DNA from 2 places in the Virgibacillus sp. genome. Region 2 is predicted to be linked to the other one. Evidence: riboswitches for the same ligand, from Rfam matches in the RefSeq annotation. Region 2 holds a riboswitch; the other holds the start of a gene.
What was found. A riboswitch is a leader RNA that binds a small molecule or an ion and turns the genes downstream of it on or off. The one in region 2 is predicted to bind thiamine pyrophosphate.
Positions count from the first base shown of each region.

Region 1: another riboswitch for thiamine pyrophosphate. It lies ahead of HLX49_RS12375 (thiamine phosphate synthase); the one in region 2 lies ahead of tenA (thiaminase II).

Region 1 is NZ_JABXHF010000056.1:8,000-16,303, reverse strand. It holds gene HLX49_RS12400 (hypothetical protein) at 82-207, shown strand; gene HLX49_RS12395 (SCO family protein) at 426-1,013, opposite strand; gene HLX49_RS12390 (HAD family hydrolase) at 1,474-2,139, opposite strand; gene HLX49_RS12385 (acetamidase/formamidase family protein) at 2,425-3,324, shown strand; gene HLX49_RS12380 (DinB family protein) at 3,455-3,916, opposite strand; TPP riboswitch at 4,227-4,337, shown strand; gene HLX49_RS12375 (thiamine phosphate synthase) at 4,519-5,130, shown strand; gene thiO (glycine oxidase ThiO) at 5,114-6,223, shown strand; gene thiS (sulfur carrier protein ThiS) at 6,390-6,593, shown strand; gene HLX49_RS12360 (thiazole synthase) at 6,597-7,361, shown strand; gene HLX49_RS12355 (ThiF family adenylyltransferase) at 7,358-8,304, shown strand, end outside.
Region 2 is NZ_JABXHF010000008.1:19,995-28,298, reverse strand. It holds gene HLX49_RS03025 (PTS galactitol transporter subunit IIC) at 1-927, opposite strand, end outside; gene HLX49_RS03020 (PTS sugar transporter subunit IIB) at 1,007-1,282, opposite strand; gene HLX49_RS03015 (PTS sugar transporter subunit IIA) at 1,279-1,755, opposite strand; gene HLX49_RS03010 (BglG family transcription antiterminator) at 1,718-3,772, opposite strand; gene HLX49_RS03005 (GNAT family N-acetyltransferase) at 4,071-4,328, opposite strand; gene HLX49_RS03000 (hypothetical protein) at 4,362-4,517, opposite strand; gene HLX49_RS02995 (HAD family hydrolase) at 4,550-5,194, opposite strand; gene HLX49_RS02990 (DUF6434 domain-containing protein) at 5,229-5,798, opposite strand; TPP riboswitch at 6,141-6,235, shown strand; gene tenA (thiaminase II) at 6,365-7,057, shown strand; gene HLX49_RS02980 (hypothetical protein) at 7,508-8,167, shown strand.

The DNA of each region.
Region 1 (8,304 bases), on a different contig from region 2:
GTCAATTTGAAATAGATCTTGTTCTAGAAAAGGTTTGCCGATAAAAGTAGCTCCAACTGGTTCACCGTTATCGTCGAATGAATGATAGAATTCTTGCAATTGAAATTTATTATTGGTAGTTCGTTGTTAGGTTTTTTGGTAGCGCATTTCCTATTTAGAAGCGATCAAGAAGTTGGGGAGGAGCAAAGTGAAATCTATGCAGAATAAAAATTCTGAATTAAAATAATTATCATTCGTTTTTTGGCGATCTGTTTCTGATAGCGGGAAACTTAAGATGTGATTTATTATGACAACTTTGCACAAGGATGCAACAGAGTATGCTACTTTCTGAATGAATTGCGGAAAAATGTATTATTGAACGAGGGATGGTAAATCATTTAGAGAGCCTAATATCATCCTATACTAGGCTCTCTCCCCTATCCATATTATAAACCTAATTCTTTTAGATCATTAACCATGGTGTCGATACTATCAGCTTGTACACCGTTGTATTTTTTAATGACTTCTCCTTCAGGGTTAACTAAGAAAAAGCTCGTACCATGTGTTACTTGATCGTTGCCTTCAGGAGGGGGAGCGACCATGCTCTTAAATGATTTGATAGAAAACTCTTTGATCTTCTCAAAATCATAGCCTGTTAGAAAGGTCCAGTTATCTAAATTTGCTTGGTATTCTTTAGCGTATTCTTTTAATACGTCAGGTGTATCATATTCTGGATCGACACTGAAAGAGACAAATTGAATATCTATATTTTCTTCATTTGTCTTTTGTTGTAACTTTGCTAAATTAGATGTCATAGGTAAGCATACGGTTGTACAATTTGTAAAAATAAAATCAGCAATCCAATAGTTCCCCTTCAAGTCCTCTAAGGAAAGTTCTTCGTTATCTTGCGTAGTATACGTAAAGTCCATTACTTCTTCTGACATATTTGGTTCAATCTTTTCTTCTGCTCCACCACAAGCTGTTAGAAAAGCAGCTAATACTAGTAAAGCAACCCCTATAAACTTTTTCATCATCAACTTCCTTCCCGTCTTGTTACCCCCACGTATATTTGATGTTTAAAAGGTTATTTTAGAGCTTCAAATTCAAGTAATTTGTCTCTCCGTTCAAGAGTTGGAGGTCTGCTGAGCACGAGTGTAATTAGATGATAGCAGCACCTACATCCCCTGATTCAGAGGGGTTGGTTCTGATCATACCTTTGTAGTACGAACGATCCTAAAGTGATGAGAAAACTTCCAACAATGAAGATCATGACATTCTTTCCCACTTTTAACTCTTCAAAAACCCTTCTAACATCTGTTAACAATATAAAACATAGTTTAACAAAATTGTACCAAGTAAACACTTCCATCGCAATATGGATATGTGAAGGAAAAATGACAACTTGTAATAGATTTTGATATGGACAGCTCGGTTCATTTGTAACGTATATTTCAGTTATCTATTATTTCGTTACAGCAATTCCTGCAGTATCTTTTACACCGATTCTTGTGCAGTGAGTAGATCGCAGACTTCTACTAAACTATCTACTACTCGATACGTTTTGATGTACATTTCTTCATCAGGTTCGACTAAATCAGGTACTACTATACAATTTATGCCTGCTTGATAAGCAGCTCTTAAACCATTTGGAGAGTCTTCTAGCACCATTGCCAATTCGGGGGTTACATTTGCGCGCTTACATGCTTCAAGGAAAATATCAGGATGAGGTTTTCCGCGTGTTACTTCATCCCCACTCATATAAAAGTCAAATCTAGCTTTCAAATTTGTCATCGTCAAATAGCGATCAATCGTTTCTAATGAACTAGAAGAGGCAACACATTTTTTAATCTTTCGTTCATCTAACATATTGAGAAGTTCTGGAACACCTTTCATTATTTTTAAGCCATCGTTTTTTAATACTTTCTCAGATTCATAGAGATAGTCTTCCACTATGAGGTTAAAGGAAAATTTTTCCCCGTATACGCTTTTTAATATTTTCTCATCTTCTTGGTTTCCAGCACCAATAATCTTACGGTATATGTCTAGTGTTAGGTTATACCCAGCATTTTTCATCGCCTTTTTTAAGGCTTGGAAGGCAATCCGTTCCGTATCAAATAGTAAACCGTCCATATCAAAAATCATTAATTTTAGTTGATTCATTGTATATCCTCCTAAATGAATGTAAAATGTTTGTACTTTATTAGTACTGTTCTTAGTTAGTAATGAAAATACACAGACGGAACTTCTGTAGAAAGTGCGTGTATTAATCTTTCAGGTTGATTATTAACGCACTTCAAGTTTAGAAAATCCATGTTTATTATAGCAATGATTAGAGCAACTAGCTAACATTTGGGTGAAAGGGAGGGGGTGAATAGTAGTATAATAAACATAGCTAACATAGAAGAGATGTCACAAATGATGCTGTGAATTAGGAGGTATACGTAAGTGAAAAAAATTGCGAAGGAAAACTATATTTTGTCAATGTCACCAAAGAACAAGCCTGTTGAAACAGTTTTTTCAGAAGAAACAATTCTATTTGAAACGTACGATTGTTTTAGTAATGAAATGAAAAGCGAAGACGATTTATTCCACACAGTCGGGTGGGATAAAATTAATCCAGCGACAGGACCGTTGTTTGTAGAAGACGCCAGACTAGGAGATACATTAAAAGTGGATATATTGGATATTCAAATCGCTAACCAAGGCGTAATGTCCATCACGCCAGAAATGGGGGCTTTAGCAGGTAGTTTTACTGATGAAAAAACAAAAATTATTCCGATAAATGATGGGAAAGCTATTTTTAATGAAACTTTACATTTACCGATAAAACCTATGATTGGGGTTATTGGAACTGCTCCACTTGATGAAGATGTGCCAACAGGAACGCCAAAAGATCACGGTGGAAATATGGATTGTAAACGAATTGGAATAGGATCTTCCCTTTATTTACCGGTAAATGTAGAAGGGGCTCTTTTGGCAATGGGAGATGTACACGCAGTTATGGGAGATGGTGAGGTAGTTATTTGTGGATTAGAGATTGCTGCTGAAATTACAGTTAAAGTTAGCTTGATTAAAGGACAACCTTATCCACTTCCGTTTTTAGCTGATGACAAACATGTGATGACGATAGCGTCTCGTGAAACGCTAGATGAAGCTTCTAAACAAGCAACGAAACATATGCATACTTTTCTTGTGAATGTACTGAAAATGGAAGCGCATGAAGCAGCAATGTTTCTATCTGTGGGAGCAGATTTAAAAATTTGCCAAATTGTTGATCCGTTCATGACATCGCGAATGGAACTTCCGGTGTGGGTGCTGGATAAATACGGTTACCAACTACTGTAGAGAATAATTTTTGATGATTTTTATGTGAAGAAGAGGTAGAGAAAAGGAAAAAATAAGCTTACAAAAATTAATGGGTCTTCTTGAGAGAAATCGTAGGGGGAAAACTCCCTAATCCCCCTACAAGTGCAAGTTATTTTCTTTTTGCAGCGATTAAATGAATCGTATGTAACTGACCAGTATGATGGGCTTCATGGAATGTAGCAACTTTTGCTAGTCCGCCGATTGTATCTTGCCCTAGAAAAGGTTTTTCCAATGGGATAGCAAAATATTCCGTGTCCAGTTTCATAGCACGCTCCATTTGTTCTTGCAGTTTTTCTCTTAATTCTGCAAGGGATGGGACATTTTCTGGCCAATCAGCAGGTTTTGTACCGTTTCCAAATAGAGAAATAAATTCCTCTGGTAAATGCTTTGTTTGGTTTGGGAAACCAAATAGAAATTGCTCCGCGACAGTTAAAATATGTCCGATATGCCAATGTACCGTATTATTTAGTTCGTCTAATTGTTCGTCAATTAGTGATTCATCTAGTTTATCTAGCTCCATAAACAGCATGTTACGATTCAACGCAAATTGTTCAATTAAATCTTTACTCATTTTTCATCCCCCTAATTGCTCAATTTGAGATTAGTATAACAGAGAAGTTACAAGATGAATAGTTTTATACCTATATATGTATAAGAAATATTGTTTTAATTTTTTACATTGATTTCATTGTTAATCCCTAAAGTGAATTTAGTAGAAATATAATACTAAATAGTAGCTCGAGGATTTGACACTTAGAGTTATTAGACATGTTTCCAGTCTTGAACAGAAGTTTTATGTACCTTAAAGGTAATGGAAGGAAATTGCTGGACATATGGTTTTATGTGCTGTAAGGTAGAAGATAATAAAAATGATGAATATTTGAAATCGCTAGGGGTGCCATTTTTAATGGCTGAGATCAACGTACAACGTTGGGACTCTTTGAACCTGAACTGGCTAACAAACCAGCGGAGGAAAGTGACTGTAAGGCTATTTTACTGTACATAGTCTTACTTCTATATATGTGCATACATGTCACTTTTTCCGATGTTGGAGAAAGTGACATTTTTTGTTCTACCTTTCATGAAAAGCATTCGCTTTTCATGTCAAGATGTGTTGTATAAAAAGACTTCAATTTCTCCATAAAACTGTTTAAACGAATGGGAGGGGACCTAATGCAATTATATGCGGTAACGAATGGAGAAACGGAAGAGACAAAATTAATCAATACAATACTAGCAATTGCTCCTTTCGTAGATCACATCATTTTAAGAGAAAAACAGAAATCGAGATTTGAATATTCGCAATTTGTGCAGGAATTAATAAACAGCGGTGCTCCAAAAGAAGTACTTTGTGTTCATACGCATGTTAAAATTCCGTTTTTAACGGGAGTAAATCAATTGCATATGCCTGAATACTGCACAAATATAGGGGAGATAAAGCGCTTATTTCCCTCTTTAAGAGTGGGGCGTTCTGTTCACTCTTTGGAAGCGGCAAAATATGCTGAAAATAATGGGGCTGACTATGTGATGTTTGGACATATTTATCAAACAGATAGTAAACCAGGTATAAAACCAAGAGGATTATACCAATTGGAACAGATCATTCATGCAATTACAATTCCAGTCATTGCAATTGGTGGGATTACAGGAGATAGAGTATCCGACTTTAAAGATATTGGGGTAACAGGTGTTGCTGTCATGTCGGGGATTTTTAGTGCATCTTGTCCAAAGACAGCTGCTATGAGCCTACGTAAGGAGGTAGAGAAAATTGAAGGATCATTATGAAGTTGTCGTTGTTGGCGGTGGAATTATTGGTCATGCTATTTCGTATCACTTAAATAAAAATAATGTAACTACCCTTGTTGTTGAAAAACAGCAAAGTGGAAGAAAGGCGACAAATGCAGCCGCCGGAATGTTAGGTGTACATACGGAGAATAGTAATGCAAATGAGTTTTATAAATTTTGTCAATCTAGTAGAGATATGTATCAGGAATTAAATTGGGAATTGTATCAACTAACATCTATCGATATTCAGTTAGCTTCTGGAGGCATGGTGGAGCTTGCTTTTTATGAACAGGAAAAACAAGCAATGGAATTAAAGCGACAAGCTTTCCCGAATTTAGAATGGGTGGACCCAAGGCAACTGAAAGCATGGTTTCCCACGTTAGGTAAAGAAGCGATTGCTGGCATTTACATGGAGACGGATGGGCATGTGGAACCCTCACGAGTTTGTGAAGCTTTTAAACAGGGGGCTATCGCAAAAGGTGGCAAGGTGAGAGAGGATTGCCATGTGTGGAACATAAACCACGTAGCCAAAACTTTTCACTTGGATACAGATGAAGGTTTGATAACAGCTGAGCGCGTAGTAATTGCCACAGGGGCTGAGAGTGGGCGATGGTTTACAGCAATGGGGCTAGTTAATCCAATGATACCAGTAAAGGGGGAATGTTTATCAGTTATTTCTAGCGGTATTCAGTTAAAACAGACACTCTTTTGTAAGGATTTTTACCTTGTACCAAAACGAGATGGTCGCTATGTTATTGGCGCAACTTCCGAACGCTATAATCAATCGTCCTATGTTTCTGTGGGAGGAATTGAATCTTTGCTAACACATTTTAATACTATTTTTCCATCTTTTCGAAATGCTAGGATAGATTCTTTTTTAACAGGTGTGCGACCTGGAACAGAAGATGGGATACCTGTTATTGGAGAGCATCCTTCCTTACCAGGTCTTTATTATGCTACTGGGCATTATCGAAATGGGGTATTGTTGGCGCCTGCTACTGCGCAATTAATTGGTGACCTAATAATGAATCAAAACCAAAAAGTTATAGAAAACCTAGTGTCTCCCCAGCGTTTAGCGATGGTTAATAGCTAAAACCAGAAAAATATTTCCGAAGATACGCACTATTAAGGCGAAGATGTATTTTATAAAAAACTAGCTTCTGGTCAAGTTTTTTTATGGGGAGTCTACATTTTGCTAGAATGATGATTCCATAGCTTTATCGTTTTCTATATTGTTAAAAAAGAGAGGAGGATATGGTATGGAACTGCATGTGAATGGAGAGACATTGCATTTTGCCAAAGAGACGATGACAATGCTTGATTTGTTGGAAGCTTATGACATACAAGAAAAAGTAGCAGCAGTAGAAAAAAATAAAGAAATTATTGGCAAAAAAGATTATCCACAGACGATTTTGGAAGACGGAGATAGAATTGAAATTGTTCATTTTGTAGGAGGAGGTTAACCAATGTTACAAATCGGAGAGCGAACATTTGCATCTAGATTATTGTTAGGTACGGGAAAATATCCAAGTTTCCAAGTACAAAAAGAAGCCGTAAATATATCAAAAGCAGAAATTCTAACCTTTGCTGTTAGAAGAATGAATATTTTTGACACAAAAGAACCAAATTTATTGGAAGAATTAGATTTAAAGAAATATACCTTATTGCCGAATACAGCTGGAGCTAAAACGGCAGAAGAAGCAGTGCGGATCGCACGTTTAGCAAAAGCATCTGAACTCTGTGATATGATTAAGGTAGAGATAATTGGATGTGATAAAACATTATTACCAGACCCATTTGAAACAATGAAAGCATCTAAGCTGTTACTTGAGGAAGGTTTTACCGTTTTAACGTACACATCGGATGATGTCGTATTAGCAAGACAGTTAGAAGAAGCTGGTGTACACGCAATCATGCCTGGCGCTTCTCCAATTGGCTCTGGGCAAGGAGTAATAAATCCGCTAAATTTGCAATTTATTATTGAGCAATCGAATGTTCCTGTTATTGTTGATGCGGGGATTGGAGCAGCAAGTGATGCTAGTTATGCCATGGAATTAGGCGCTGACGGAATATTATTAAATACGGCTGTATCTGGAGCGGATGATCCGGTTAAAATGGCAAAGGCGATGAAACTTGCGGTTGAATCAGGGCGATTAAGTTATGAAGCAGGAAGAATACCGAAAAAAACATATGCAACCAAAAGTAGTCCAGATACGGCGATGATAGAATGATAAAACAGCGTTATTCACGACAAGAGTTATTTGCTCCAATTGGAACAGAGGGCCAACAAAAACTAGCTAATAAGCATGTCGTTATTGTTGGAGCTGGTGCATTAGGAAGTGCAAATGGGGAAATGTTAGCTCGTGCTGGTGTTGGGAAAATCACCATCATTGACCGCGATTATGTGGAGTGGAGTAATTTAAGTAGACAACAGTTGTTTACAGAAGAAGATGCAGCGCACGCTCATACGAAAGCTAAAGCGGCATCTAGGCGGTTACAAGCAATTAACGGATCCATTAGGATTGAAGGGGTTGTTGAAGAATTTGCAGCCGAAACCGCAGAAGCACTCATGGAGTATGCTGATTTTGTAATTGATGGAACGGATAATTTCAATACGCGGTTTATTATTAATGATGCTTGTGCCAAATGGCGTGTACCTTGGGTATATGGAGGTTGTTTAACGAGTTATGGCATTGTTTTAGCCATTATGCCTGGAAAATCGCCTTGTCTACAATGTTTAATTGATCAAATTCCGCAGCAAGGGAGAACCTGTGATACGGTGGGAGTGATTGCTCCGGCTGTTCAAATTACCGCGGCATATCAAACGGCAGAATGCTTGAAATATTTAACCGGACACGAAATGTCGCAAGAACTGCTTAATTTTGATGTTTGGGAACGAAAGCATGTATCAGTGAATGTAAGTTCGTTAATCAATCCGCATTGTCCGTCTTGCTCAACGAAGGCAACGTACCCATTTTTAATGAAACAACAAGGAATACAGACAGCCGTTCTTTGCGGAAGGGACACGGTGCAAGTACGCCCTGCACAAACCAATAAATTGTCTATTCCTTCCTTAGCGAAACAGTTAAAACCGTTTTCAGATTCGATGAAAGATAATGGGGAATTATTAATTTTTACGATTAAAAAAAACCGTTTTGTTGTGTTTAAAGATGG
Region 2 (8,304 bases):
TACTACCCATGCCTCACTAGATCCAGCTAGTATTGGCCAATCAAGCCCAATAAAAATTTCTCTACCTTTAAAGCGTTTCTTCATATAATCATTAATTGCTTCTGACAATGGAGATAACGCTTGCATAAATAGTTTAGCTACCATCGGGAATAATGTTAGCGCAGCAGCTGCTTGCATAGACAAAATGAGTGAGTCAGCGATGGAATAACCAGCAGCCAATCCTAAAAGCAACCCAATAATAAAACCCATTACATGATTTTCCGCAAAAATACCAATTTTGTCTCTTAAAGCATTGGCATCCATCTCTTTATTAAACACTTTAAATTTCCGTAACATCCAATCAATTGGCATTAGTAATGTACCGATTAAAAAAAAGTTATGAGAACTTGTAACTCCCGGAATATTAGTCAATGTCTCAATTTGTTTTTGGTTCAAATCAGCAAATACCAATTCAAAAATGATTACTATAGCTGAACCAATAAGAGCGACATACATACTTCCTGTTACACCGTATATAAGTACAGCTGTAAAAATCTTCCCCCATACGTTCCATAAGTCAACATTCAACGTTTTTGTCTTATTTATCAGTAGCATCACTCCATTAATAACAAGCTGAATAGGGAATAGAAGAAATGCATATGGCCAAGCCCAAGACAATGAAGCGGCGGTCGTCCATCCCCCATCAACAGCAGTTAATTCAATGCCTGTTCTCTCTGCTAAAGCTTGCGCAGCTGGTGTTAAAGCATCAAGCATGAAGCCAATTACAAGATTCATTCCTAAAAAAGCTACACCTAAAGTAATGGCTGCACTTAAAGCATTTTTAAATTTCATTTTTACAAAAATACCAATTAATAACATAACTGCCGGAACAAATACAGAAGCACCTAAATCTAAAATATATGAAAATATTGTGTTTAGCAGTTCCACCATTTAACCTCCTCGTATAGATAAAAGTTACTATAATTCGACCAGACTATTTCGTCTCTTCGATAAATTAAAACGCTATTTACTTTAATGCATCTAGCAATTTTTGTGTTTCTTCTTCCATTCCCATACCGGTTAAAAAGGCTATTCCATTTAGAGTTGGAATATCATATTCTTCTGTATTTTTTGTAATTGAAATATACACATCGCTGGTCTTTATATACTGATCTAACGACTTAATATCAACTGCTTCTACACTTGCTCGAACACCTTTTTCTTCCAAAATTGACTTTACTTTTGATGCTACCGTCTGACTAGTCGCTACCCCTGAACCACAAGCTACAATTACTTTTTTCATTTTTCATCTCTCCTAAAATTGTTTTTTAAAAATGCAAGCATCTCTTTCTCATTTGAAATAGATTGAAATGTATGAACAAATTGCTCATCCTTGAACTTATCAATAATCACTGAAAGTAGACCGACTTGTTTTGCTGGGTCCTTTATACCAAGCATAAATATGATATTTACTTCAAGCCACGTGTCCGTAGTTGCCATTTGCAAAAATTTCATTGGCTTGTTAGCCTTTACAACATATATAAATGGCTTTGTAATATGCTTTGTATCCGTATGTGGTATAGCTAACAATGCTTTTCCTGTAGACAATCCTGTTGGAAATTCTTTTTCTCTTTCGATGATTGCTTGATTAAAAGTATCCTCTACATAACCGTTTTTTATTAAATCATGACTAAGCGCTACAAACATATCATCCGACGAATGAAATTCAGTATTTAGTTTAATTAGTTCTTTCTGAAATAAAGTTTCGAAACCCATCTTCTGCTCCTCCTAGATTGTTAAGAATACTCTGGATGGTAAATATATTATCTTCCTTCATCATTTCACACATGACGTTTTTATCCATAAATAAATTGTTTAATCGAATTAAAGTTGGTACGTGATCATTATCAACAGAAGGAGCTAACGCTACAACTATCTTTACTTCTTCACCAGTAGGGGTAAATACTGGTTTTTTTAGAATATTAATTTGGAAGTCCTTTTTTTTCACCCCATATTCTGTTGCTGCATGAGGCAAATAAACATTCGCAGCAATTAACATCTGCTCATAATTATGGCAGAAAATCGTTTTAGTTTTATTGATATATTTTTCTGTAATACTATTTCTTCTTAAAAGAGGTAACATGGAACGATCAACAATTTCCTCCCAATTCACATCCTCTTTCATAATGCTTATATGGTCGATAGAAAATTTAAAGTGCTCCAATGAATTGTTCAAATAATCACAAGTTGTTTGATTTACTAAGACGGAACCAATTTTCTTAGAAACAACATCCAAATATTGTGTTGGAACGTAAGGTTGAATTAACTTTACCAGTGAATGCACGAATCTATTACTATCACTTTTCATCTCATTTCGCACCTTACTTCTTAATTCCATCCTACTTTGGCTATCTAAAATTGGTGGAACAATAAAAGTGGTTCGATGATCATTAATTGGAATCGTTGTAAAAATGAAATCAACCTCGTATCCACCTTTTTTAAACTGTCTAACTGCATAAGCACCAATAAAGTCTATTCCTGGAAACATGGATTGTAATGTCACTAATAATAGTTTAGATATGGATGTTCCGCTTGGACATAGCACTACAGCTTTAAAAATGGTTTCTGTCTCTTCTGTTTCATAGATCCAACTTAAGACAATCATGCATAGGTAAACAATTTCTTCTGTAGACATCTCCCTATGAATAATATCTTCAAAAGGTTTAACAGATTTTTTTACTATACGATAGATTTCTTGATATTGAGCTAAAAATTCTTTTGTTAGTGGGTTATTAATTTGAAAACCAAGCAAACTTCGGTAAATAGCAGGTCTCATATGAAGAAGTACTTTATGCTTTAATTCTTTTCTACGATACATATTAATAGCCAAATTCACTTCAATATTGTCAATAAAATGATCCGTTGCTTGAGATACCTCGTCCCCATCTGTAATAAATAGCGCTGACTCTACCATATTGGATGCTAATATTTGTAAGGATAAGTAAAGCAAATCGCTTTGTGTTAAATCATTATAATCCCAAAACATCTGCTGTATTTCAGGAAACTCTACAGTGTTTTTAATATCATAGCTCTCTATTTTAAAGGACCAATTACGATTGAATTTGCTCGCCCTTTTTAAAACAAAGTGAATAATATATGGAAGTTCATCTAATTGTTCATCGGTTAATGTTATACCGATTCTACTCTCTACTCGCTCCAGTCTTTTTTGCAACCGAAATATTTCTGAACTATCTACAAAATTCTTTTCTTCCAACAGTATTCGCCCTGCCGAGGACCGAAGCACGTTTTTCACTGCTGTTACTAATACATTTCTTATTGTAAACTCTGAACCTTTCATAAAATAACCTAACTTGCGAGAATAGTCCACTTCAATTCCTTTTAAACGTAAATTTTCTTTCAGTGGTTTCATATCATTTAATATCGTATTTTTACTCACTAAGCATATGTCTGCTAATTCCAGTAAGGATAAATATTTTTTATCCACTGCTAATGCAATAAGAATCAAATGGTAGCGAATTTCAAATTCATGTTGACTAAATAATTTTTCTCTATCTAGAAAAAATTTCTTATAGCAGATCATCTTACCAACTTCAGACATATAGACTACTTCATCACTTGAAATAATGACATCTTTTTTGAAAGATTGATTCATATCTTTCATTATGTTCATAACTTCATGCTTCGTAAATTGGAACTCGGTTATTAATTCATTGCATCCCACACTTTCTTTCAGTATTAGGTATTTAATAAATCTTCTTTTAACGCCTTCCATCCTTTCACCTCCTTTCCTCTAACAAAAGCGTACCATAAGAAATAAGTCTATTTTCGACAATCTATCACAAAACAATTAAAGCGCTTTCGCTTCTTTTGTGATGAACCTCGTTTTCTTTTCGTTATATTTCCATTCATATAGTCACTGAAATACAAAAACAGTCTAAATATATTCTTAGAAAAACTTGGCTTATCGCCAAGCCTTATGGCGAAAGGCGTAGTTTTTCTTATACTATGAACCTTTACACTTTTATACTTTCCTATAGGGAAATTAAAACAGCGTCAACAAGGCAATCTTACTAAGCCTCGTTAACGCTGTTTCTCTTCAATATCCATTTTATCCTATCATCTACTTCTTTTGTTTTGCGCATCCCTACTTTTTCCAGCACGCTTATGGATGGCAAATTTGTAACCAAGCATTCTGCATGAATTTGCTCTACAGAAGCGAAAGCAAAGGCCCAATCTATAAGCGCTCCAACAGTTTCTGTCGCATATCCTTGATTACGAGCATGATCCATGATTCCATACCCAATTTCTACCGATCTTAAATCCAGCATTACCAATCAAAAGTGTATTCTCTTTATTACAAATCAACCACGGTCCCCAGCCAATTGACTTTGATCTTCTTGCAACTTTTCTATGTGTTGATAGATATGGTTACCAACACTTTGCTCTCGTTCTAAAACCATTTTTACGTTTTCCTCTGTACAAGGAACTAATAAAAGTCGTTTCGTTTCAATTTTCATGATTCCCTCCAATAACAACAAAAGGAGCTAAATTACGAATATACAAGTTGCATGACTTCATCTATTAGATGATCAGGTTTTTCTTCCGTCAATTGTTCTCTTTTATGACTCCCCCAAGTCACTCCACATGATGAAATAGCAGCAGCTTTAGCCATTTGTAAGTCATATATAGCATCTCCTACCATAACCGTCTCTTCCTTTTTTAAATGATACTGTTCAACGATGTTTAAAATACCGTCAGGATGCGGTTTATAATGAGATACTTTGTCCGATCCTATAATATCATGAAAATAAGTATCTATGTTTAAACTTTGTAGATTCCGTTTTAGTACATCTGTCTTTTTACTTGATAAAACAAATAACAATTTTTCCTCTAAAACCATTTTATGTAACACTTCTGGTATATTCTTAAAAACGGTTAGTAAATCGCTTTCTAACTGTTTATACTGTTCACGGAAAGTTTGCAATAAAAGCTTATACTCATCTTTCAATAACTCTCGATCTGCCATTTTTTTAAAAGATGTTTCAATTGGGATTCCCATATAGTGTTCGATAGTATTCGCAGACGGTATATGTAGTCGTAACGCTTTAAAAGCATTCTGTGTTGCTAATACACTGCATTGCTTTGAATCTGCCAAGGTTCCATCAAAATCAAATATAATATTTTTATAGTTCAATTTATATACCCCTCTCTTCATCCATAAACCTCAGTTATTTGTTTGCCGTATATTTGTTACTCCCTGGACGTTGCTTTATGTTGTTCCAAGCTTTAATTGCATCTTCCCTACTTTTTCCTTTATTAGCCGGATCTGCAAAAAAGTCACGAATAAATTGATTATATTCAAATTGTGGAGCAATCGTTTTCTTGTATGACGGATCTTTCTTTCGCTCTCCCTCCTCATACCACGCTTGAACAACATCATGATACGTGTTACCGACATTTTCTTTAAAATAGTTTTGAATATACGTAGAGAAGTGAAAATTCGGGATAATTGTTTTAAAAAAAGCCCGCACATGCTGACTACAACGATGATTTTCCGTAATTACAGTATCTAAGCTTAATTCGTCTTTTGTTTTTGCTTTTTTAGTACCGCTTCTTTTTCGGATTGGCTTTTTTACCTCACCTGTACGCAAGAAAGTTTCAATGCGGTCTGTAAGTTCTAATTTCGATCCCGAAGTACGAATGCCATTTTGCTTACAAAATAATTGTAACTCTTCTTTTAACCAATAGTAGTCTTTGAAAGTTTGTACATGAATATCTTTCGTTAATGCTGGTCTCAATTTTCCACCTCCTAACGATTACATCTATTATAGAACATTCGTTGCTTTATATCCACCCGCTATAACAAATACAATTAGTATTAGAACAAAGGCTCGGGGCGCCCGTTTAGCAACGTAGCGAGTGGAGCGAATCAACTGAAGTTTTAGGAATCACGGTGAGGCACGAACCCATGATGACTTATCGTAGGGCGGATTCATGAAGTCGCCTAGTTGCTGGGCGATGGAGCGGGACGTGGCTCATTCGGTTATTTGGTTATCCCATAGCATCAAATTTTTATACTTTCTTATCTCTTGAAAAATAAAGTTGACTTTGTATGACACTATGATATGCTTCAAGTATAGTATTTCTACTAGGGGAGCCCCACTGGCGGCTGAGACAACGACCCTTAGAACCTGATCTGGTTTGTACCAGCGGAGGGAAGTGGAAAACTACTTAACAGCGTTATCTGTTTCATGTTTATATGTATGGACAAAAAGTCCTTTTACACAGATAGGTTGCGTGTATTAAGTATATCCCTTTCTTCCTCGAGCAATGAAAACATGTATGTATGAGGAGGAATTTTTTTATGTCATTTACAGACACATTACGAGAAGTAACCGCAAAGAGTTGGGAGCAAAGTGTAAAACATCCATTTGTAAAAGGGATTGCCAAAGGTGATTTATCCCTAGACATTTTCAAGTATTATATTTTACAAGACATTTATTACTTGAAGCACTATGGAAAAGTCCATGCCTTGGCAGCTACATTAGCTGAAGATTTTCAAGTAACAGCTATGCTAGCTGACAAAGCAAAAGGAACTGCACAAGCAGAGCTAACCGTTCATAAACAGCATGCAGAAATCTTAAACATCACAGATACAGATTGGGATAATTTCAAACCAGCCCCAACTGCTTACGCCTATACATCACACTTATATCGCGCTGCAGCATCTGGAAGCCTAGGTCAAGCTATTGCAGCCATGTTGCCTTGTTATTGGTTATACGCAGATATCGGAAAAACGTACGAAAATGCAAAACCAACCGAAAAAATCTATCAAAATTGGATTGCTACCTATGCAAGTGATTGGTTTCAAGATTCAACCAATGAACAGATTCATTTGCTTAATCAAATTGCATCCGAATCTACGGAGAAGCAAAAAGAAAAGATGAAAGAGCAATTTATCATTGCTAAAGAATACGAGCTTGCCTTCTGGGAGATGTCCTATATAAAGGAAAATTGGTTCTCTGACAGACATTGGCATGAGCTTTCGATGGCTTAAATAAATACAAAATCAGTGAGAGAAACCTATCTTTCACTGATTTTTTAATGTATAGAATTATTCCTCTTCTCCAGAAAATCTGTAAGTTCCAGGTTAATGATTATTTTTTATCATCATGAACATATAGAAAAATTGAACTACAATGGACACAACGAAATTTTTTCTGCATAATAACGATATATCCTAATTTTCAACTTACTACAACATGGATATAGAACAGATAATAATTGTTTATAGCTAGGAATGAATTCACTCTATATCCAGTCAAAACTATATTCTAGCCGAAAATAATTATCTAACATTTATTAATTTTGAAGGAGCGTTAATATGAACACTCTCCCCCTTTTATTAAGAAAACTTGTTACTTCTTACATACTAACTATCTTTATTGCTATCTACTTTGCAATCTTTTATCTATTCCCAATAGAATCAGCTTCCTATTATTTAGAAGTGGACTTTTTAGGGTGGACTTTCATTTATAGCATTTATATTTTTCCTGTACTGCTTTTATATGGAAGTCCTATTTCAATTATAGTAGAGCTCATTCATAAAAAAGGCATCTTTAAAAATAGATGGCTTTACATTCTATTACATAGTTTATTTGGAGGATTTTTCGGTATTATTGTGGTGACTCTTGACTCTTTTCTTTTTAATTGGTTATTCATTTTATTTGGCGCATTTTTGGCATTATTATACGCTGTGATTGATCGCATTCTCTATATAAAAATAAAAAGCAAAAAAGCAATTTGGATTAGTCTATCGTTTCCAGTTATTATATTAGCATTCATGTGGGGTGGTTTTCAATTTGCATCAGAGCCTCTCCCTCCATTTACTGCAGAAGATGCTATAAAATTTGCCTCAGAAGGAGATGAAATGCTAGCAAAATTCCCACAAAAAGAAGGTATTTCTAAAGTGAAAATTGACGGATACCATATAATTCAAGAAACAAAAGCTGAAATTATTGATGATGATACTTATATCCTATATTTTTTTGAAACATGGAGTAAAAATAGTGAAAGCGATTCATTTTCTGTTTCCTATAAGATAGACCGTAATTCTTCAACTTTGCACAACTCAGATTGGAACTATAGCCGTCCATTTGAATATTAAGTCTATCTAGTTTGGTAAATTTAAAGCGTTGGAAAACAGATTTTTTCTAAGAGGACAATAGATAAAGTGAACCTCAATGAGTGGTTTTCTCATCCCCCACTGATGTTAGTACCGCAAGGGTATCACCTAAAGGCAAC